Regions from separate parts of the Bacillus sp. SRL543 genome, predicted to be linked through region 3. Evidence: riboswitches for the same ligand, from Rfam matches in the RefSeq annotation. Region 3 holds a riboswitch; each other region holds the start of a gene.

Region 1 (5,366 bases), 860 kb from region 3:
AGATCCCACGAGACAGTTACGAGTGAGTCGAGCTCCGGGATGCTGCAAATATTAGCAATATCCTGATCAGCATAGCGGTCCAAGTGGATATGGCTGTCAATAATCTTGTTCATCCTTTGTCCCTCCTTGGCCGCAGTGAATGATGGACCTTTCTTTTCCATTCCAAAAATTCCTCTTCCAGAAACAGTTCTTCTATCCTTGGCCGGGAAAAAGGCACCTTAAATTCAGCTGCTGTATGGGCCGGCTTTTCTGATAAAACAATGATGCGATCTGACAGAAAAAGAGCTTCTTCTATGTTGTGAGTAATAAAGATGATGGCTGGCCGCTGCTCCTCCCATATGGCCAGGAGCCATTTCTGCATATCAAGCCGGGTCAGCTCATCCAGTGCTGAAAAAGGTTCATCCAGGCAAAGCAGCTCCTGTGGGCTGAGCAGTGCCCTGATGAAGGATGCGCGCTGCTTCATCCCGCCGGACAATTCATGCGGATAGGCATGCATATATTGCCCGAGGCCTGCTTTATGGATCATTTCCATAGCTTTTTCTTTATCGGTTCTGCCTGTCAGTTCCTGTCCCAGAAGGACATTTTGCAAAACTGTCCTCCACGGAAGAAGGGAAGGGGTCTGCGGCATATAACTCATGAATCCTTTTTGGCCGGTGATTGATTGGCCGTTCATTTGGATGCTTCCTTTATCAGGGAGAAGCAGCCCTCCTATCAGATTAAAAATAGTGCTTTTTCCGCTTCCCGAAGGCCCAAGAAGGGAAACGAATTCCCCTTCATTGACTTCAAGGCTTAAATTACTGAGAACAGCTTGTTCCCCAAAAGATTTCGATATATTTTCCAGCTGGAGGAGGCTCATTTCATCTGCTCCTTTTTATTCCATTTTAAAAGCAGGCTCTCTGCCAAAAGGATTGCTCCGAAGAAAATCAGGCTTAAGATCATGATGGCAAAGATGGCAACAAAAACCCGGTCTGTCCGGAAGGAGGATGAGGCCAGGGTCATAAAAACGCCTATCCCTTTTTCCGCACCGAGCCATTCGGAAATGACAGCGCCCATTACGCTGTATGTGGCCGAGATTTTCAGCCCTGAAAATAGCGAGGGAAGGGAGCCGGGCCACTCCAGCTTCCAGAACAGCTGCCTTTTGGTGGCGCCTGACATGGCCATATAATGCTTAAGCTCGGCCGGAATCTGCCTGAAGCCGTCCAAAGCTGCCACTGTGATTGGAAAAAAACAGACAAGAATAATGACAATGAATTTCGGCAGCAGTCCAAATCCGAACCAGATGACAAGGAGAGGGGCAAGGACGATGACGGGCACATTCTGGGAGAGTATCAGCAATGGGTATACAGATTCCCTTAAAGCCGGCAGGCGGTGGAGGAAGATGGCGGCAGTGAGCCCGAAAACAGTCCCCAATGCAAAGCCGGACAGTGATAAAAGCACTGTTGATGCCAGGTGGCCTGAAAAACGGGCCCAGCTTTCCGCAGATTCTGCCATGATATCAGAGGGGGGCGGCAGGAGCCAGGCAGGGACTTCAGCGAGCCTGACCGCCGCTTCCCATATAATGAACAAAAGGAGGAGAACCGCTGCCGGCTTCCATCCTCTTACAACCACTTTCTTCATTTGTATTTATCCGTCAGGTCATCCATCGTGATCCCATCAGGCTGAAACAGGATTTTGACCTGAGAGATGACATTTTTGCTTCCCATTTCAATCATTCTTTCATTCATCCTTGCAATGATCCTGAATAGCTCTTCAAGCTCGCCTTCCATTGTTGTCTCCAGCGGATGGACCTCATATTTGACTCCGGATTCTGCGATGATTTTAATCGCTTCATCCACATATGGGATAACATCTTCCCCGTTTTTTGTTTTAGGTATGATCTGAATGCTGATCAGTGTATTGGCCATTATGGTTCCTCCTATTCTGGCAAAAATTCATTGGTAAAAGCTTTTTCAGCGTCCAGTTCGCTTTCCAGCAATTTATTTTCATACATCCATTGAGCATAATTTTCCCAAACCTCTAACCTTTGTTCTCCCCACTGTTCAGCATCATCCTGATATTTTGGAGACAGCCACTCCTGGCTTTTCTTGACCAGCTCGACGTCTAAATCAGGGGCAGCTTCAAGCAGGATATCGGCTGCTTCTTCCGGGTTCGCGATCGCAAACTGATAGCCCTGTGATGCTGCTTTTACAAAGGCTTTAACAGTATCAGGGCTGTTTTTGATCATTTTTTCATTGGTAGCCAGAACAGGTGTATAGTAATCGAGCTTATCGGAATAGTCGGTGAGGTAGACCATATTCAGATCTTCTCCGCGAAGCTCCGCCTCGACGCCTGTCCATCCATAATAGATCCAGGCAAAATCGATATCCCTTTTAACAGCTGTAAAAAAATCGGCATCTCCCATGTTGATAAAAGAGACATCAGAGACATCTGCATTTTCCTGTTTCATCAATGAGGAAATCACGGATTCCTCAACAGGCGATCCCCAGCCTCCATATTTCTTCCCGGCAAAATCCTCCGGTGAATCGATATTCTTTGCCGCAGGGGAAGCAAACCCGGATGTATTGTGCTGAATTACAGCTGCGACGGAAACGAGCGGCACACCCTGCACCCGGGCCTGCGTGATGCTTTCCTGATAGCTGACGCCAAAGTCAGCCTTTCCGGAAGCGACGAGCTGGTCGGCTCCTGCTTCACCAGGCATGATAATCTCGGCATCAAGGCCTGCTTCCTTGAAATAGTCCTTAGCCTTTGCGGCATACAGTCCGGTATGGTTGGTGTTTGGCGTCCAGTCCAGTACAACGGTGATTTTTTCAAGATCCTGTTTATCATTGGTTTTCTTTTCTTCCTGCCCAGTTTGTCCGCCTGTGCAGCCGGCAAGCAGCCAGATGGCGCACAATGCGCTGATCCATTTCTTCATGATCAATCCTCCATGCTGTTTCTAATATTATTCCAAAAAGCCGCCGGATAATGGCAAAAAATCATCAAGGCAGCCGCGGGTTGAGATGCTGCTTCTTTAAGTACCGGTGCACAACAAAAAGCGCCCGGATTCAGAACCCGTGCGCAATAAAAAACATTCATCCGATTAAGAATATGTTTCCTACGCTGGCATCTCTCCAGATCAGGTTCAAAGGGTCCTTTATCGTAAAAATAAAGTCTCAACCGCGCCCGGTTCCCCCACAATTCTCTCCTATTTACAGCCGCATAAAGCAGCCGGTCCGTCAGAGCTCCCGCATTTGGCGGGAATTATGGTCCATTATAACAGATATTCTCTGCAATGGCATTGAAACAGCTTCCTTCCGGAAAATTAGGGATTATCCCTGGATATCCCTCTGCTGCCATGGAAAGATTTAAGTTTGGAACTGAATCTGCATATGTGATAGGGTTAGGAATGTTAAAAAAAGAAAGAATGGAGGAGAAGCAATGAAATATCTTGCCTTACTGATAGCTGCATTCATGCTGATCTCATTCCAGCTTGTCCAAAGTCCCGGAAAAAAAGCATTTGCCAAAACGATTGATCATGTCGATATATATACTGTAAAAGAAGAGGATACCCTTGCGAAGCTCAGCAAGCAATCTGGTGTTGCTGCGCAGGAAATACAGAAGGCGAATTATAAAAAAGATGAAAAGATTTCCGCAGGTGATAAGCTCATCATTCCGTCTGCATCAAAGAAAAAGAAGAAAAAGACAGAAGAAGAGACTAGTTTATCTACAGGAGAAAAAGACCTTTTGGCAAGGCTTGTGCATGCCGAGGCCAAAGGTGAGCCGCATGCCGGAAAAGTTGCTGTGGCTGAAGTGGTCCTCAATAGAATGAAGGATGAAAAATTTCCGGATACAGTCAAAGAAGTTATATACGAAGACAGGCAGTTTGAGCCTGTGGACAATGGGATGATCAATAAACCGGCAGGGAAGGATTCACAGAAAGCTGTCCAGGAAGCCCTCACAGAAGAGAGAAAAGATGGAGAATCCCTGTTCTTCTTCAATCCTTCGAAAACTAACAGCAAATGGCTCCGTACTAGGGCCGTTACAAAAGAAATCGGCAACCACCGGTTTGCGAAATAAGAAAAAGAAAAAAACTCTTGTGGCTATACAAGAGTTTTTTTGCTGTCTTTTTCCATATCAATGATATGATCCGGCTGGTTCTCTTTCCAGAGCTTAAATCTCTCAAGCTCATTTGTGATCTGCTTGATAATGAAGCCGATGATCGCGGCATCATCCAATATGCCGATTCCGGCAAGAAAGTCCGGGACAAGATCCAGGGGAGATACGAAATAGAGAATGCCCGCAATGACTGTAACGGCTGTTTTTGCAGAAATGTCTTTATATTGTCCTTTAGTGTAGGCTTTAATGAGTTCAAACAGGAGCTGCAGCTTGTCCCATACTTCAGACAGGGCATTTTTCTTTGAATCGGCTTTTTTGCTTGCTTTGGAAAGAAGTCCGCTTGTCTTGCCCGGATCATTTAAGTATTTGGCAGCGCGGCTCTCATATTTTTTATATTCCTTTTCGTAATCTTCCTTTTTGAAATTTTTCATATATAACATCCTTCCGGTTAAGAAATTCTTTTTATTCTTTTATCCTATTTTCGGATGGTTGAACCCACGAAAAGCTTATAATAGGAAAAAAAGAGAGGTGTCCATATGCTTTTACAGTGGCTGAAGGAGTCAAGATATACGGTTATATTGACGGGAGCAGGGATGTCAACGGAGAGCGGGCTGCCTGATTTCCGGTCTGCAGGCAGCGGGTTATCGAATACGATGGATTACGGGAGAATTGCCAGTACAGAAGCACTCAACCAACATGTCAATGAATTCATTGAATTTTACCGCAGCAGAGTCATGGGGCTGAAGGAATGCAAGCCCCATGCCGGACACTATATACTGGCAGACTGGGAAAGAAGAGGGATCATCCGAAGCATCATCACTCAGAATGTGGACGGATTCCATCAGCAGGCGGGAAGCAGGAATGTGGCGGAGCTCCATGGGACCCTGCAGCAAGTCCATTGCCAGGAGTGCGGAAGAGCTTTCCCGAATGATGAATATATAGATGAGCATTACCGCTGCAGTGATTGCGGGGGGATTTTGCGGCCGTCCATCATCCTATTTGGAGAGATGCTGCCTGAGAAAGCGATTGACTTTGCAGCAGCTGAGGCAGAGAAGGCAGACCTATTCATTGTCCTTGGCTCATCTCTCTCTGTCACTCCCGCCAACCAGTTCCCTCTCATTGCAAAGCAGAATGGTGCCAAACTGGCTATAGTCAATATGGAACCTACCGATTTGGATTTTTACAGCGACGAGGTCATTAACGGAAAAAAAGTGGGAGAGCTGCTGAAAGAGCTTGATGCAGAAATAAGATAAATTGAAGCCTTCATTAAC
Region 2 (5,366 bases), 310 kb from region 3:
CGGTCCTGCTTTCAAGCAGCAGCGGGGCTGATACCTTTATCAGATTCAGCCTTTCAGAGAGCTCTTTCTCAAAACACTCTTTCACCCTCTTCATTGCCTTTTCAGTGTCAATCAAATTCAAAACTGGCGCATATAAATCCGGAACAAGCTGTCGGTTATTCATGCTGCAGGCACCTCCGTTTCACCTTTCTTGCCATGTATATAGGCTGCTTCATACTTTATGCCAGGTTAATTTTGATTGTTCCAGTACCACTTTAATGTTTTACAGTCATTCATATTTTTTTTGCTGTGATAAATTTTTTTTAAGAATGTTTCCCGATCAGTTGGTAAAGCTATCCTTGATACTAAAAGAGAGGTGATCAGTATGTTCTATCATGTTAAAGAGCTTCAGTATAATGCAAAGCCTGACCGGCCGGATGCGGTCTATGCGAGAAAGCTCCAGGAAATCCTCGGAGGACAATTCGGTGAAATCAGTGTCATGATCCAATACCTTTTCCAGGGATGGAATTGCCGGGCTGAACAAAAATACCGTGATATGCTGCTTGATATCGGAACTGAGGAAATCGCCCATGTCGAAATGCTGTCAACCATGATCGCTCAGCTGCTCGATAAAGCCCCTGTCAGAGAACAGGAAGAAGCAGCACAGGATCCAATCATCAGGGCTGCAATGGGCGGAATGAATGTGCAGCATGCGATTGTTTCTGGACTTGGTGCGAAGCCGGACGACAGCATGGGATATCCGTGGACAGCCCGCTATACAGTGGCGAGCGGGAACCTGCTGGCTGACTTCCGTGCAAATCTCAATGCTGAATCACAAGGGCGCCTTCAGGCAGTCAGACTTTATGAAATAACAGAGGACCGCGGCGTAAGGGACATGTTATCCTTCCTGATTGCCCGTGACACTATGCACCAGAATCAATGGCTCGCAGCAATCTCTGAGCTTGAAGCGCGGGATGGCAAGGTAGTGCCTGGCACATTCAACCGCCAGCAGGAGAAGCAGGAAGTATCTTATTCATTCCTTAACTGCTCCAAGGGGACAGACAGTGCAGAAGGCCGCTGGGCAAAGGGGCCGAGCATGGATGGACAAGGGCAGTTTGAATACATTGAAAACCCCGAGCCGATGGGGCAGATTCCAGTGCTTGCTCCAGGTCCGATTTACATTCATGGAACTATGCCTGCGGGACAGACACCGCCTCCTTCCCAATTTTAATGCTGCTAAGAAAAATCCGCCTTCAGATGAGGGCGGATTTTTGCTGATTGCAGAATATTTCAGGGTGATTGTTTGAGATACAGGTGAATTCAATTAAAAATGTGCTTTAGCTTCCGGTCCATGACCGCGTAAAAATAAGCAGCAGGATTTCTTGCCGGTTCACCTGATTTCATTTTCCTCATCAAAACACGCAGTGATTCCACGGCAGCAGGCACTATGATGCTCGGATCATTTCCAATTCCGTTCCTTTTGGCAGCGAGAAGGACTTTTTTCCATAATTCTGCAGCGGCTGCCTCATCCTCCAGAAGATACCGTGCCATACAGGCAAATGGAGCAGGGGTCGCTTCCATGCGCATCCTCCTCTAAAAGAATTTACATACATTATATGTTGAAAAGGAACAAATGTTCCTGTTTTTTGGCTGTGGCATGTTATTTGTTTAATTTTTAACAAGGATAAGCTATTCTAATTTCATCTGTATTTGCATGAAACTATCAAAAATCTACTTTGCCCTCAGAAGGGTAAGCATTAAAATTTATCGTTAATTATCTGTAAGGCTTTTTGCATCTTGGGAGGTATTATGGAGAACTGGATAAAAGAGATTATTGAACAATTTGGCTATACAGGAATTTTTCTGCTGATTGCGCTTGAGAACATATTTCCCCCGATACCGTCTGAAGTCATTTTGACTTTTGGCGGCTTTATGACCGCTCAAACAAATATTACTGTTTTCGGGACGATTGCAGCGGCAACCCTCGGTTCGACGGCAGGAGCGGCTTTGCTTTACTGGGCGGGCCTTTCCCTGACCAGAGACAGGCTTGAGAGAATCATAGAAAGATGGGGAGGCATCCTCCGCCTGAAAAAAGCAGATATTGATAAAGCCTTTGGATGGTTTGACCAATATGGCTATTGGACAATCCTGATCTGCAGGATGGTGCCGCTGATAAGAAGCCTTATTTCCATTCCTGCCGGGATGGCGAAAATGAATTTCCCGCTGTATCTGCTATTTACGGTCATCGGCACACTCACCTGGAACACCATCCTCGTCAATATAGGAGCTGCCTTCGGAGATTCCTGGGAGACGGCTGTCAAGTATTTTGATATATACTCAAATATGGTGTATATGCTGATTGCCTTAGCCATTATAGGTGCAGCTGTCTTTTGGTTCAGGCGAAGGAAGAAGTAAATATTGTCTTTACATTTGTCAGGAACAAAGCTATGATGATTCTTAATTGGATATAGTGTGACTGCTAGGGGTGTCCGCACAGGCGGGCTGAGAGAAAAACCGTTGTTTTTTAACCCTTTGGACCTGAACTGGATCATGCCAGCGTAGGAAAGTAGATTGAGCAACATTACTTTTTTATGTATGTAAAAGCCTGGTCCTGTCATATGGGGTCAGGCTTTTTTGTTAACAAAGCTGGATGGGATTTTTAAAACTATCAGGAGAAACTGTTTTTTGCTGATAAAATACGAAGTTTGCCTGGTATACAAATGTATAGCTGCTTTAGCGGCAATAATTTTAGACCTTCCGGCTGATGCCTTTAAAAGGCCCGAACAGCGGCATATCCAAGTCAACTTAATACATAAAGCACTGGGGGAGCCGGAGGAGTCCGGCTGAGATTGGGCCTGTTACGGCCCTAACCCTTATACCTGATCCGGGTCATGCCGGCGGAGGGAAGTGCGGGATCTATGCCGGCTGCAAAAAACCGGCCTGTGCTTCCTGAACCTTCCATTCCCTCAGTGCAAATTAGCATGGAGGGATTTTTTTATGGGGAAAACACGGAAATTAACAATGGCAGCGATGATGGCTGCAGTGGGGACGCTGTCAAGCAGCATGCTGTATATTCCGCTTGGCTTTACAAAATTATTCCCGGTCCAGCATCTGCTGAATGTGCTGTCAGCGGTATTACTTGGACCCTATTACGCAGTGGCGCAGGCATTATGCATTTCGCTCCTCAGGAATCTGATGGGAACCGGCTCGGTTTTTGCTTTTCCCGGCAGTATGGCCGGAGCCCTGCTTGCAGCACTTTTGTACAGCAGGACAAGAAAGCTGTCAATGGCCTTCACCGGGGAAGTGATCGGCACCGGCATAATCGGGGCGCTGCTGTCATATCCAATCGCCACATTGATATTGGGGCAGAAAGCCACACTGTTCGGCTTTATCCCGCTCTTTATCTTCAGTTCGATGGCCGGAGCTCTTCTCGGGATCATCATTTTGGCCATACTTGCAAAAAAGCGGACGCCAATTTTTGAATTCTATCAATATAAGAGATGAGGGAAATAGAAGATGGACGAAATAAAAACAGAAACCGGCCAAAATGAGATATTGATAGGGCTGGAAGAAAAGCTGCCGCCGGGAAAGACCGTTTTATACGGCCTTCAGCATGTATTTGTGTCGAATGTCTGGCTTGATCCGATCTTTGTGGCAGCTATGATCGGCCTGCCGTTTGCATTGTCAGCCAATATGGTGAACAGCATTTTTATTGCCGCCGGGATTATCACCTTCATACAGGCGACAAAGCTTGTCCGCCTCCCGATCATCCAGGGGCCGTCAGCTGCATTTGATGCAATCATGATCTCTGCAGGAAAAGCTAACGGGCTGGCTGCAGCAACTGGCGGAATCTTAGTCAGTGCAGCGATTGTATTCCTTTTGTCGATAACCGGGGTAATTGGCCGATTGAAGGCTTTATTTACGCCAGTCATATCGGGGACCGTCATTTTCTTGGTCGGGATTTCTCTCGCTGGATTTACTTTGCATGAATTTCTTGGAGGCTCGCCGGGTGATGAGGGCTTTGCCAGTCCATCCACTCTATTATTATCGGTCACGACGGCTGTGATTGTCCTTGGCCTGTCATTGTTCGGAAAGGGCATCTGGAAGTCTTTTTCATTTTTGATTGCTCTGATTGCAGGTGATATTCTCGCTTTTTCACTTGGAAAAACAGACTTTTCCATGATATCGGAAAGTGCCTGGTTCGGGCTTCCGCATTTGCTGCCGTATGGGCTTACCTTTGAATGGGGAGCATTCCTGACCTTTTTCATCGCTTATCTTGTGGCCGTTATTGAAGCAATGGGTGTGTATCAGGCTTCTTCTGCCATGCTGAAGACCGAGCTGACGGCCAAAAGAATCCGCGGCGGATTTGCCGGAGAATCGGCAGGGTCCTTTGTGTCTGCCTTAATCGGAGGATTTCCGACGACCGCATATGCGCAGAATGTCGGCCTGCTGCGCTTAACCGGTGTCGGTTCAAGATACCCGGTCATGGCTGCTGCTGTTATCTTTCTTGTGCTTGGCCTGGTGCCGAAAGCGGGAGCGCTGCTGGCTTTGACGCCTGCCCCGGTTGTCGGGGGAATCTTCCTGCCGGCTGCCGCCACACTTGTATTTACTGGCATTTCAATCCTTGCAAGGGCAGAAGGCACGCAAGTCAACTTTATGATTGTCGGGCTTTCCATGCTGCTGGCCATTTCTCTGCCGGCTTATGCTGTGAACGCAACAGGGATAGCGGGAACATTCCTGACTAACAGCATCTTGATTGGAGCATTTACAAGCATCTTTCTGCAGCTGATTCTAGTCAATATCCCTAATTGGTTTATGAAAGGAGCGGTAAATCATGAAAGAAGAATCGATCCTATTGACAGCGGAAATTAAAGATTTTATCGAAGCTGGAAAAAATTCTGATGAGGCTTTTGGCCGGCTGGCGCTTAAGCTGTTCCGCCACCAGTTTGAAAATAACATTTTCTATAAAAAGTTTTGCCAGGCACAGAGAAAGACTCCTGCAACAGTGCAAACATGGGAAGAAATTCCGCCGATGCCGGTGCAGGGCTTCAAAGAACTGACATTAACCTGCGAACCCGCTGAAAAAGCGGAAGCTGTTTTTATGACCAGCGGAACGACCGATCCTGATGCAAAGGGAAAGAACATTCATCCTGATTTGTCTGTATGGGACCTGTCAATGAAAGTCCCTTTCAAAAGCTTCGTATTGCCGGACCGGGAAAAGATAGCCATTTTAGTGCTGTCTCCATCAGACGATTATAACAAAAATTCTTCTCTTTCCCGCTACCTTACGAATGCTGTCTTTTATTATGGCAATGAGTACAGCCGCTTCTTCCACAATGGAGAGTCCCTTGATTTTCAAGGAGCAGCAGAGTCGCTGGGACGGTTGG
Region 3 (5,366 bases):
CTGCCCCGTAAGTCCCAAAGATGCCGAGAAAAGCATAAGCCTTGAGCAGCAGATTGATCCAGGAAGGAATGATGATCATCAGAAGCCAGAGCTGCTTATGCCTGGTCTTTGTCAGCAGATAGGCAGTCGGATAGGCAATCAATAAAGAAAAGGCGGTGATCAGGAACGCATACCAGAAAGAGCTCAAAGTCATTTTCATGTAAACGGGTGTGAAGAATTTCTGGTAGTTCCCGAATGTGAACTGCCCTTCTATATCAAAAAACGAATAATACAGCACCAAAAACAAAGGGGTAACGACAAATAAAACGATCCATAGCAAATATGGGATCAGGTACAGGTTGCGTGTCTGATTATTTCTCATAGCTTTCCTCTTGATAAGCCTCCAGCCTGCGGTCAAATTCTTCCTCAGATTCTCCCGGCCTCATGACATGGATGGCTTCGGGATCAAAGTGAAGGCCGATTTCATCCCCTACCCTCGCCTTGCGTGTAGAATGGACGAGCCATTCGTTCCCATCCTTATCAAAGCATGAAATTTCGTAATGGACGCCTCTGAAAAGCTGCGAATCAACCCGGACCTGCAGTTTGCCCTGCTCGCTCGGTGTGATTTCCATATCTTCCGGCCTGATAACCACCTCAACCTTTTCATTCAGATCAAATCCGGCATCGACACACTCGAACTTTCTGCCTGTAAATTCAACCTGGTAATCGGTAAGCATGATTCCCCCGACAATATTGGATTCACCGATGAAGTCCGCAACAAACCGGTTGACAGGCTCATCATAAATATCAGTAGGCGTTCCGCTCTGTTCAATCCTGCCTTTATTCAGGACGAAAATCTCATCAGAAAGGGCAAGAGCCTCCTCCTGGTCGTGCGTTACAAAGATAAAGGTAATGCCAAGCCTTCTCTGCAGCTCACGCAGCTCGTACTGCATTTCTGTCCGCAGCTTCAGGTCTAGTGCAGAAAGAGGCTCATCAAGGAGGATGACCTCAGGCTTGTTGACTATCGCCCTTGCAATTGCTACACGCTGCCTCTGTCCGCCTGACATCTCTTTGATTTCCCTCTGCTCATAGCCTTCGAGGTTGACGAATTTGAGCGCTTCTTTCACTTGCTCATTAATTTCCTGATTTTTCATCTTTTTAATACGCAATCCGAATGCCACATTTTCAAATACGTTCAAATGGGGGAATAGCGCATAATCCTGGAATACGGTATTAACCTGCCTCCTGTTGGCAGGCACTTTATTGATTTTTTGCCCATTGAAGAAAATGGTGCCTTCTGATGGCTCAATAAATCCTGCGATAAGACGCAGGATCGTCGTTTTTCCGCAGCCTGAAGGGCCGAGAAGCGTGTAGAACTTTCCCCTCTCTATGTCAAAGCTGACACCGTCAAGTACCGGACTGTCATTGTCATATTGTTTTGTAACATTATCAAAGCGGATAATAAACTTATCTGTCATTATAATCTCCTTTACTATATTTATCGTCGACGTACCGTCTAGTTTGTTATGCCTCATTGGCCAGTTTATCACTTTAGTATAATAGCGTAACTTATTATATACCATAATTTGTCGAATGAAAGCTTTTTTCCGCAATTCTCTTCAATTTCCCGTTAAAAAAAACAACGTTCTGTTAGTGTTCCTTGCTGATTTGGACTCATGCAATTCAAACTTTGTTTCACTCGCATTTCAGCACAGCAATAACAAAAGCACTCCCTTCAGGCTCATTCGCCGGAAGGGAGTGCTTTACAACATGGATACTAGTTGGCCAGTTTCTGAGACTCTGAAGCAGAATAGCTCTGTTCCCTCTGTACCAGTCGCGGGGCAGCAGATAGCAGGAGCCATAAAACGGCTGTACATAAGAAAGCGGAACCAAGCATTGTAATTCCATTGACCATCAGGGAATATACAAAAGGAGACATGCCATCGGGTGCATAGCTGCCGAAGAAGATCATGCCGGCAAGAAAGTGCCAGAAATATCTTCCCGCACTGCCAAGGAAAATCGCGGCTGCTGCCCAGCCCAGAGCTTTTCCCTTCTTTCCTTCCGCCAGGTTTTTTTGGACGCTGAGCGCCAGGAAGCCGGCACAGCCGATAAAAGCAAAAGCAATGAAATACTCTATGAATGTCTGCAGCGGATTAACCATCCATGCATCCCCCATGACGATCTGAAGGATACCCCATGCAAAACCAGAGATAAAACCGGCTTTCCAGCCCCACCGCATTGAAAGAATGAAGATCGGCACCATAGCAATGGAAATGGATATGGCCGGCGTCAATTTAATAGAAGGAAGCAGATCAAGGATAACGGCAAATGCCGCAAAAAAGGATGCTTCAATCAAGCCAATAAGCCCTAGCTTTTTCATAAAAAAATTCTCCCCTTTTGTCTGTATTAACGCATACCTCAAGGGAGAACTGTTCAGGATTCGGGCATAGGCCCATCCATCCACATCCCTGCGCTAGAATTATCTAACAGGTTCAAAGGGTCAGAACAAAAGTTCACTCTCAGCATTTCGCTCCCCTTGTGGTTTACGTTATGTAATTAGTACTATATTGCATTATATCTCATTCATCCTGCGAGGTGAAGAGCAATTTTTAATAAAATCAGAATGTTTATGACTGCGGTTCCCCCTTACTGTATTTTTTTTCGAGACTTTCGAAAAGCTGGAGGCTTTTGTTGCTAAGATACTCCAGCAGCTTTGGATGGCGGCTGAAATAGTCGAAAAAATCCCTTTGTTCCCTTTCCTGGAATATAAGCACCTGGTCATAATGCTTTCTGCAATAGTAGGCAGTCCGGTCTCTGTTCCATTCCTTCAGGGGGATAAGATTCCCAGCGGCCTGGCAGTAAAGGCATTTTCTCATTTTACCCTTCCTTTATGCATTATTTTACTTTGGCAGGCGCATTTCTTTCCTTCCTGCTTAGTTATAAGTATATTCCAGAACATGCGTTCCATTCAATAGATCAGCGTTTTGTGGTTTTTATGTTCTCGATCAGGGTATTTATATAATAAGATGTTTCTCAGCAATAAATATTTAAATTTTCAAAAATATATTCTAAGTATCCATGATGAGAGAAAGGAGGAATGAAAAATGAAGCATATTCTGGATATCAAAGGCAGGCTGAATCCATATTGGTTCAATAAAGTCATTTTTAAAGTTTATATCGCAAATGCGGTGGATGAAAAAACAGTAGAATTGGAAGGGCAAAAGCTGGTTGTAGTCAATGACAGTGAAAAATTAAAGCCCGGCGAGAAGCTGAAAGTCGAGTTTCTGAACAGATGGTTTGTTTATACCCGCATCCCCCTCAAAAATTAATCCGGCAAACAGCAGGTTGGCTAAAAAGCCGTTTTTTTCTTCTCCTTCCTTCTTTTATTTTGATATTTCACTAGTGAAGTTCTTCACTTTCTTTTATAATATGAAAATAAAAGAAAAAAGGAGATCTATCTGTGGATAAAGAAATTATTAAATTTATCAGAAAGAATTATAATCTTTCACAGCGCGAATTTGCCAAAATGATCAACTGCAGCTTTTCGCTGATTGCTCTGATTGAAATAGGAAAACGAAATGTTTCCGACAATGTTGAAAAAAAGATTAAAAATGCGTTTGGGCTTGAAGCACAGGATATAGAATCCATTACCAGCATCATAAAGGAAATCGGCCGGGGCATGCCTCCTTTCAGCTAACAGCCTGGATGGGAGGAAAAAAACGACCTCCTGCTTCCCCCTCCCCGCTTTGCCGTTCTCAAGGCAGCTTTCCAGATAACTCCGGCATCCGGCCTTGGAAATACCCCTGCTGATACACCCATCTATTGATAGCCCAATAAAGAACCTTTTCATAACTTTAATTCGCACTGCTCTTTTCCTTCTGTCACAGGTTTGCTGTTCCCTTTGGAGCAATGAACATGCCGGGAGGAGTCCGTACAGGAGAAATGAAATGAAGATAGTTTCCCTCCCCGGCCGGAGAAATAAGAATTGGCTTCATCGGGCCGTACAGCCTTATTTTAATAAATTCTGATTCGGTGCCTTTCAGGGCATCCGCCAGATAGCTTCCGTTTAAGACGGCCAAAGTCTGTATTTCTCCGCTGAAGCTTTGCAGTTTCTGCACTTCTTCTATCCTGCCTGTTTCGGTCATTGGGGAAGACAGAATAATAGAGCTCTCATCTTGTACAAAAATGGATACAAGAGGGCTGTTTTTCCCGCCAGCAAATATTGCTGCCCGCTCTGCTCCTTTGAGCAGATGCTTTTTGCTGATGACAAATTCGGTTTTACATCCTTCAGGCTGAAGCCTCTCTGAGGAAGGGAATCTGCCTGTTAAAAGTGAAGAGCAAAACCGGAAAGATGATGTTGCAAAAGCAGCTTGAGATTCTGATAGTAAGATCTCTGTTTCCCCGCCTGATGACTTTCCAATCAGTTTAAGCAGTTCTGCTGCATTCCTGGCCGGCAGAGTGATAGATTGGCTGAACCCCGCGGGTACTGCTGTTTTCCACATGGCAAGCCTGCTTGAATCGGTCGCGGTAAACGTCAATCCATTTTCATCAAAGGCCAGGTTGACTCCTTCCAGAATAGGTCTTGAGCTCGTTTTTGCCGCAGAAGCAGCCGTGTTCCTGAGCCCTGCAGCAAGGTCAGCTGTTTCCATTGTATAAGTATAAGAAAACTCTCCATGAGTAAATTTATGTCCCTGGTCTGTTGAGTACCCTGCAATCGCTGCAGAAATCGGTTCGTCAAGTGAGCTGATGAAAATTTTAGAAGAAGTTCCTGCTTTGATGCTTAAACGGCCAGGCATTTTTCTGATCACTTCAGACAGCATCCTGCCATCAGCTGCAAGCTTCCCGTGTGCCAGGATATCCAAACCGGCACTCTTGCCGCTATTTAATGGAAGCACAAAGATAACAGACCGGTCCCGGCTTCCAGAAGAGACCGAGAGACCTTCACCGTGCGCCTCAATCATAACAGCCCTGTCAGCATCATCAGAATGGGGTCCGCCTGCTATCCTCGCTGCCTCACTAATGCTTTCATATAAACATTCTCCATTTACGGTAAATTCCATGACATGCACCTCCTAAGAATTGAGATTGGTTTTCGCTTTCTACCAAACATGCATGTCCCCTGCAGACCTTTCATTTTTTTTCTGCAAAAGTTCTTCTGCCGCCGTAATGCTGGCTGTCAGCCAGATAGGAGCATCCGGCTGCTGAAGGATTTCCCTGGTGGTCATCCACATTACTTCTTCGTTCTCATCCGGACACACAGACCTCGCTTCCCCGCTTTCATATTCACATAAAAATACAATATCAATCACATGTGATCCATCATCTGCAATGAAAGAACTGCTGCATACATACTCCATTTCGTCTCTTATTAGAATTCCTGTTTCCTC
Region 4 (5,366 bases), 1.1 Mb from region 3:
TATATTCTTTTCCGCAAGGCGGTTCATTTCCTTTCGCAGCCTAGCCTGTGCCTTTATACTCCTGTCTTCACCGTCAAACAGATCTCCGGCCAGAATAACAAAGTCCACCTTCCTTGCAAGGGCAGCATCCACTATATTTTTCAAAGCGGCAAATGTGCTTTCTTTGATTTTATCGAATAAATCATCCTGCAGGGTGGAAAGCCCGAGCATAGGGCTGTCCAGATGCAGGTCTGCTGCATGAATAAATGTAATTTCCTTCATAATGTTCCCTTTCAGCGCTTTTCTCCTATTTTATCACCTAGAAAAAGCGAATGCACGTTCCTCTATAAAAAGTTATCAGCTTTGAACTTTTTCCACCATCGGTAAGTATAAGAAGTAAATAACCTTAGGAGTGAATAAAATGTATAAAAATCCTGAATTGGCCCTTAATAGACTCAAGTATATTTCTGCTGCCCTGTTTCTATTGTTCATCATCATTTCAGTTCTGACAGGCAACTGGAAGTTCATGGCCGCTGCTGCATGGAGCATCGGCATCGTTTATTTGTCTACTTACGGCAGCATAAAAAGGCAGATGGCAAATCAGTCCCGCGAATAGTTAAAGGCTTGCCGGAATATCCTGGCAAGCCTTTGTCTTATTAATAGTGGACCGATTCGCTTTTCAGGCATTTTGTGCAGGTCCTGTATCCATCTGCCTCATAATAGATATGGGAGCAGCTTCTCTGTATCTCCGAAATTTGCTTTTCCAGCCCCCGGATCTTTTGCTGCATGTAGAGGATCTGCTCTTCCAATTTCCAAACTACAGTATTTCTTCTATGTTCAATAGATGGATGAGCCACGGCTGGCAAACTCCCCGGCTTTTTGCTTCATTGCATCCTCAATCGCCTCTGAAACAGTTTTCCCCTGATCTTTGGCCATCTGGCGGATATCCTGGGAAATGCGCATAGAACAAAATTTAGGGCCGCACATAGAACAGAAATGGGCGGTTTTTGCCCCCTCAGCCGGCAGGGTTTCATCATGGTATGCCCGCGCCCGCTCAGGATCCAGGGATAAATTGAACTGGTCGTTCCACCTGAAATCGAACCTGGCCTTTGACAATGCATTGTCCCGAACCTGGGCACCAGGATGGCCTTTGGCAAGATCTGCGGCATGAGCTGCAATTTTATAAGCTATGACCCCTTCCCGGACATCATTTTTATCCGGAAGTCCAAGATGCTCCTTCGGCGTAACATAACAAAGCATGCTAGTGCCAAACCATCCGATCATCGCTGCTCCTATTGCAGATGTAATATGATCATATCCCGGGGCAATATCTGTCGTGAGTGGTCCAAGCGTATAAAATGGCGCCTCCTTGCAAATTTCCATCTGCTTATCTACATTTTCTTTGATCTTATGCATCGGAACATGCCCCGGCCCCTCAATCATTACCTGGACATCATGCTTCCAGGCTATTTCCGTTAGCTCTCCGAGCGTTTCAAGCTCCGCAAATTGAGCCTCATCATTCGCATCTGCTATAGAACCTGGACGCAGCCCATCTCCGAGAGAAATGGAAATATCGTAAGCTTTTAAAATTTCACAAATTTCCTCAAAATGTGTATACAGGAAATTCTCTTTATGATGCTGAAGGCACCATTGGGCCATGATCGACCCTCCCCTGGATACAATACCTGTCGTCCTTTCGGCAGTCAGCTGAATATAGCGGAGCAGCACCCCCGCATGGATTGTAAAATAATCCACTCCCTGTTCAGCCTGCTCTATCAAGGTATCTCTGTATATGTCCCAGGTCAGATCCCCGGCAATCCCCTTCACTTTTTCAAGTGCCTGATAAATCGGTACAGTCCCGACAGGAACTGGAGAATTGCGGATGACCCATTCACGGGTTTCATGGATGTTCCTTCCGGTGGAAAGATCCATAATTGTATCTGCCCCCCAGTGCACTGCCCAGGTCATTTTCTCCACTTCTTCCGCGATGGAGGAAGAAACAGCCGAATTGCCGATATTCGCGTTGACCTTCACATGAAAATGGCGTCCGATGATCATCGGTTCAGCTTCCGGGTGATTGATATTGGCAGGAATAATCGCCCTTCCGCTTGCCACCTCGCTCCTGACGAATTCCGGATCCAGATTTTCCCTGATGGCGATGAACTCCATTTCAGGTGTAATGACACCTTTCCGGGCATAATGCAGCTGAGTCACATTCCGGCCTTCTTTTGCCTTGAGCGGCAAGGATGCTTTATTTGGAAAAATATCTGCCAAAGAAACTGTAGACCCAGCCTGAAGCCCGTTATCCTCCGGCTTCTGTACTCTGCCTTGATAAGCTTCCGCATCCTTCCGCTCCTCAATCCAGCCTTCCCTTATCCGGGGCAAACCTTTCGTTATATCAATCTCAAAATCAGGATCAGAATAAGGGCCGCTCGTGTCATATACACAAACAGGCGGGTTGTCCTCTGTTCCGATAGCAGTCCTCGTGCTTTCCTGGATTATTTCCCTGACCGGGACCTTTATATCGTCCCTGATGCCTTTTACATATACTTTCCGGCTTCCTGAAAAAAACAGTCTATTCATTTCATATAAATTTTTCATACTTCTTCCTCCTCCAACTTTTTGCCTAAGGCAGTTTTTTACGGAGGAAGCAGGCCATACCGGCTGCTTCCCTACGCTGACATTAATCAGATCAGGTTCCAAGGGTTTAGGATATTCCTTTCTCAGCCTATAAAGCTCCCCCAGCAGTGAATAAAATGTAATAGAAAACTTTCTTGCATTTTTCCAAAATGAAAACATCAAGTTAACTGCACACCATTTTTTCATGCGTTTATTTTTTCACAGCAAAAAACCCCCTTGCATATTGCACCGGGGGCATGCCAGGCCAAAAAATGGCATACAGCTGCCGCATCTTTCTTGCTGCAGAAGCTAAAAAGCGGACTCCTGCAAAAGGAATCCGCGTATGTATGACAAATAAAAGCCATCTACACTTCCCTCCGCTGGTACGAACCAGATCAGGTTTAAAAGGGTCAAAGACTAGAACGGGTCTTACTCTCAGCCGGCCTCTACCGGCACCCCCAGTGCCAAAATATGCTATTTTCATAAGCTACTATACCATATGCCATCAAGGAAGAAAACAGACTATTTTCATATTATTCCAAAAACACAAAGCTGGAGATTTTAAGATTTGCGTCCTACCCTCTGTGTTTGCTGCATAAAATTGTACAAGTCCTTCCGGGCTAATCCTTGAATAGGCGAGTGATATCATTGAGCATTGGAATATATATCAGCTATATCGTTTTAGGACTTTCACTGGCGGCGCCGATCGGCCCTGTCAATGCTGTCAGGCTGGAAAAGGGGCTGAAAAACGGATTTTGGCACGCATGGATTGTAGGCGCGGGATCGATGATCGCTGACGGGGTTTATATGCTGATCGTCTATCTCGGACTCGTGCAATTCCTTGACTCCCCTATGATTCAAACCTTCCTGTGGCTGTTCGGCGGTTTTATTCTTCTTTATTCCGGAATCGAAGGCATGATGAATGCCAATAAAATATCTGTCACTTACATACGGAGCAAAGAATCGCTGCTCAAATGCTTTTTCACCGGATTCATCATGTCGGTTTCAAGCCCGCTGTCGATTTTGTTTTGGCTGGGGATTTACGGATCGGTCCTGGCCAAAACAGCCTCTTCCTTTGGGACAGGCCAGCTTCTCGTTTACAGCTGCATGATTTTTATCGGACTCGCCCTTTGGGATATTTTTGTGGCGGGCCTGACAAGCGGCTTCAGGCGGTTCCTGACCTCAAAAGCGATCATCATCATTAGCATGCTTTCAGGACTGTCGCTTATTCTCTTTGGAATCTATTTTGCGTATCAGGGGATTGTCTCTTTGTTTGGATAAAAAAACTGCAGACGAACCCGATATAATTCGAGTTTGTCTGCAGTCTTTTCTATCTGCCTATAAAAGGGGCTGTTGATTTGCGTTCCAGGCACTTCGCTTTCCGCGGGGCGACGCTGAGCCTCCTCACGCTGCGCGTTGCGGGGTCTCAGCCTTGCCGCTATTTCCCGCAGGAGTCTGCGTGCCCTGCACTCCAATCAACAGGCTTAAATACTTAGTGTTGCTGTTCCAAAGGTTTCAAAAACAATACTGCCAGACAAACTCCAAAAGCTTTTCGGGTTTGAAAGACCGACTCCGTTGTTTCTTATTTATTCTTAGACAGCTGCAAAGCTTTTTTAATATCCTTGAAGGAATTGGATTTTCCATACATAAGCACTCCGCCCTTGTATACCCTTGCTCCAAATATTGAGAGCAGCAGGATGGAGACGGCAAGGATAGCGATTCCGGCTATCGGCTCCCAGACCGGCAGGGTCAGCATGCCTACCCGCATGAACATCAGCATCGGAGTAAAAAACGGGATATAGGAACTGATGGTCACGAATGCTTTTTCCGGCTGTGACAGCCCGATGATCGCAATCATGAAGCCTGCTACAACGAGCATGGTCATCGGCATGATCATCTGCTGTACATCCTCGATCCTGCTGACAAGCGAGCCAAGGAAGGCTGCAAGTGTTGCATATAGAAGATATCCGAGGATAAAAAACACAACAGCATAAATGATGGTGGCCGCCGGGATATCACCGAATCCGAAGAATTCGAAGAAGCCTCCCTGCATCGACTCCAGATTCCGCTTTACAAAAAAGTAGCCTACTGCCAGCAAAACCGACAGCTGCGTCAGGCTAAGCAAGGCAATCCCTAGAATCTTTGCAAACATCTGCTTGATCGGAGAGACGCTTGAAATCAAAATCTCCATAACACGCGAAGATTTTTCCGTAGCTACCTCCATTGCAATCATGCTTGAATACATAATGACGGCAAAATAAATGATGAACAGCAGCACATACACAAGGCCTCTTGCCTGTGTCAGCTCTTCTTCTGTTTTGGCATTCTCTTCAAGCGCATCTCTCTGGAACTTGACAGGCTCATAGAGGCTGGCAAGCTCTGCCTCTGACAGATTGATTTTCGAAGCCGCGATTCCTGTCTTCACCTGCTGAAGCGCTCCCTCCAATTCTCCTGATACTGATGTATCTGCGAGGCTGAGGGATTTGTATTCAGCTGCAGGAAGTTCTTCGGAATTAGCTGAAAGAGTAAGCAGTCCGGCATAATCGCCATCCTTAACCTTTGCTTCGCCATCTTCTGCCGAACCGCTGAACTCTTCAAGCTTCAAACTGCTTCCCGCTGTATCAAGCTGCTGCTGAAGAGGAACCAGCAGATTTCCTGTTTCATCGATTACAGCTACCTTAACATCATCTCCATCACCATTGAACTTTTCAATGATCTGCTGCATATTCGTCAGGCCAATGATCAGCAGCAGAGTGACAATCGTTGTA

What was found. Region 3 has a riboswitch for thiamine pyrophosphate ahead of thiT (energy-coupled thiamine transporter ThiT). Riboswitches for the same ligand answer to the same signal wherever they lie in the genome.
Region 1: it holds a riboswitch for thiamine pyrophosphate, as region 3 does, so the genes downstream of both, AC4E8B_RS08340 (ABC transporter substrate-binding protein) here and thiT (energy-coupled thiamine transporter ThiT) in region 3, are expected to answer to the same signal.
Region 2: it holds a riboswitch for thiamine pyrophosphate, as region 3 does, so the genes downstream of both, thiW (energy coupling factor transporter S component ThiW) here and thiT (energy-coupled thiamine transporter ThiT) in region 3, are expected to answer to the same signal.
Region 4: it holds a riboswitch for thiamine pyrophosphate, as region 3 does, so the genes downstream of both, thiC (phosphomethylpyrimidine synthase ThiC) here and thiT (energy-coupled thiamine transporter ThiT) in region 3, are expected to answer to the same signal.

The regions. Positions count from the first base shown of each region.
Region 1 covers NZ_OZ481794.1:1,634,562-1,639,927, forward strand. The annotation lists gene AC4E8B_RS08320 (TatD family hydrolase) at 1-113, opposite strand, end outside; gene AC4E8B_RS08325 (ABC transporter ATP-binding protein) at 110-856, opposite strand; gene AC4E8B_RS08330 (ABC transporter permease) at 853-1,617, opposite strand; gene AC4E8B_RS08335 (thiamine-binding protein) at 1,614-1,904, opposite strand; gene AC4E8B_RS08340 (ABC transporter substrate-binding protein) at 1,916-2,914, opposite strand; TPP riboswitch at 3,075-3,183, opposite strand; gene AC4E8B_RS08345 (hypothetical protein) at 3,272-3,421, shown strand; gene AC4E8B_RS08350 (cell wall hydrolase) at 3,418-4,056, shown strand; gene AC4E8B_RS08355 (YkvA family protein) at 4,080-4,526, opposite strand; gene AC4E8B_RS08360 (NAD-dependent deacylase) at 4,632-5,348, shown strand.
Region 2 covers NZ_OZ481794.1:2,808,002-2,813,367, reverse strand. The annotation lists gene asnA (aspartate--ammonia ligase) at 1-163, opposite strand, end outside; gene AC4E8B_RS14370 (manganese catalase) at 365-1,210, shown strand; gene AC4E8B_RS14365 (hypothetical protein) at 1,300-1,560, opposite strand; gene AC4E8B_RS14360 (DedA family protein) at 1,789-2,394, shown strand; TPP riboswitch at 2,451-2,561, shown strand; TPP riboswitch at 2,792-2,902, shown strand; gene thiW (energy coupling factor transporter S component ThiW) at 2,977-3,483, shown strand; gene AC4E8B_RS14350 (uracil-xanthine permease family protein) at 3,496-4,851, shown strand; gene AC4E8B_RS14345 (LuxE/PaaK family acyltransferase) at 4,814-5,366, shown strand, end outside.
Region 3 covers NZ_OZ481794.1:2,495,656-2,501,021, forward strand. The annotation lists gene AC4E8B_RS12550 (ABC transporter permease) at 1-361, opposite strand, end outside; gene AC4E8B_RS12555 (ABC transporter ATP-binding protein) at 351-1,457, opposite strand; gene thiT (energy-coupled thiamine transporter ThiT) at 1,757-2,359, opposite strand; TPP riboswitch at 2,428-2,526, opposite strand; gene AC4E8B_RS12565 (hypothetical protein) at 2,607-2,855, opposite strand; gene AC4E8B_RS12570 (hypothetical protein) at 3,084-3,308, shown strand; gene AC4E8B_RS12575 (helix-turn-helix transcriptional regulator) at 3,440-3,676, shown strand; gene dnaN (DNA polymerase III subunit beta) at 3,861-5,039, opposite strand; gene AC4E8B_RS12585 (NUDIX hydrolase) at 5,079-5,366, opposite strand, start outside.
Region 4 covers NZ_OZ481794.1:1,350,870-1,356,235, reverse strand. The annotation lists gene AC4E8B_RS06975 (metallophosphoesterase family protein) at 1-261, opposite strand, end outside; gene AC4E8B_RS06970 (hypothetical protein) at 401-595, shown strand; gene thiC (phosphomethylpyrimidine synthase ThiC) at 817-2,580, opposite strand; TPP riboswitch at 2,632-2,732, opposite strand; TPP riboswitch at 2,954-3,068, opposite strand; gene AC4E8B_RS06960 (LysE family transporter) at 3,247-3,879, shown strand; gene AC4E8B_RS06955 (ABC transporter permease) at 4,181-5,366, opposite strand, start outside.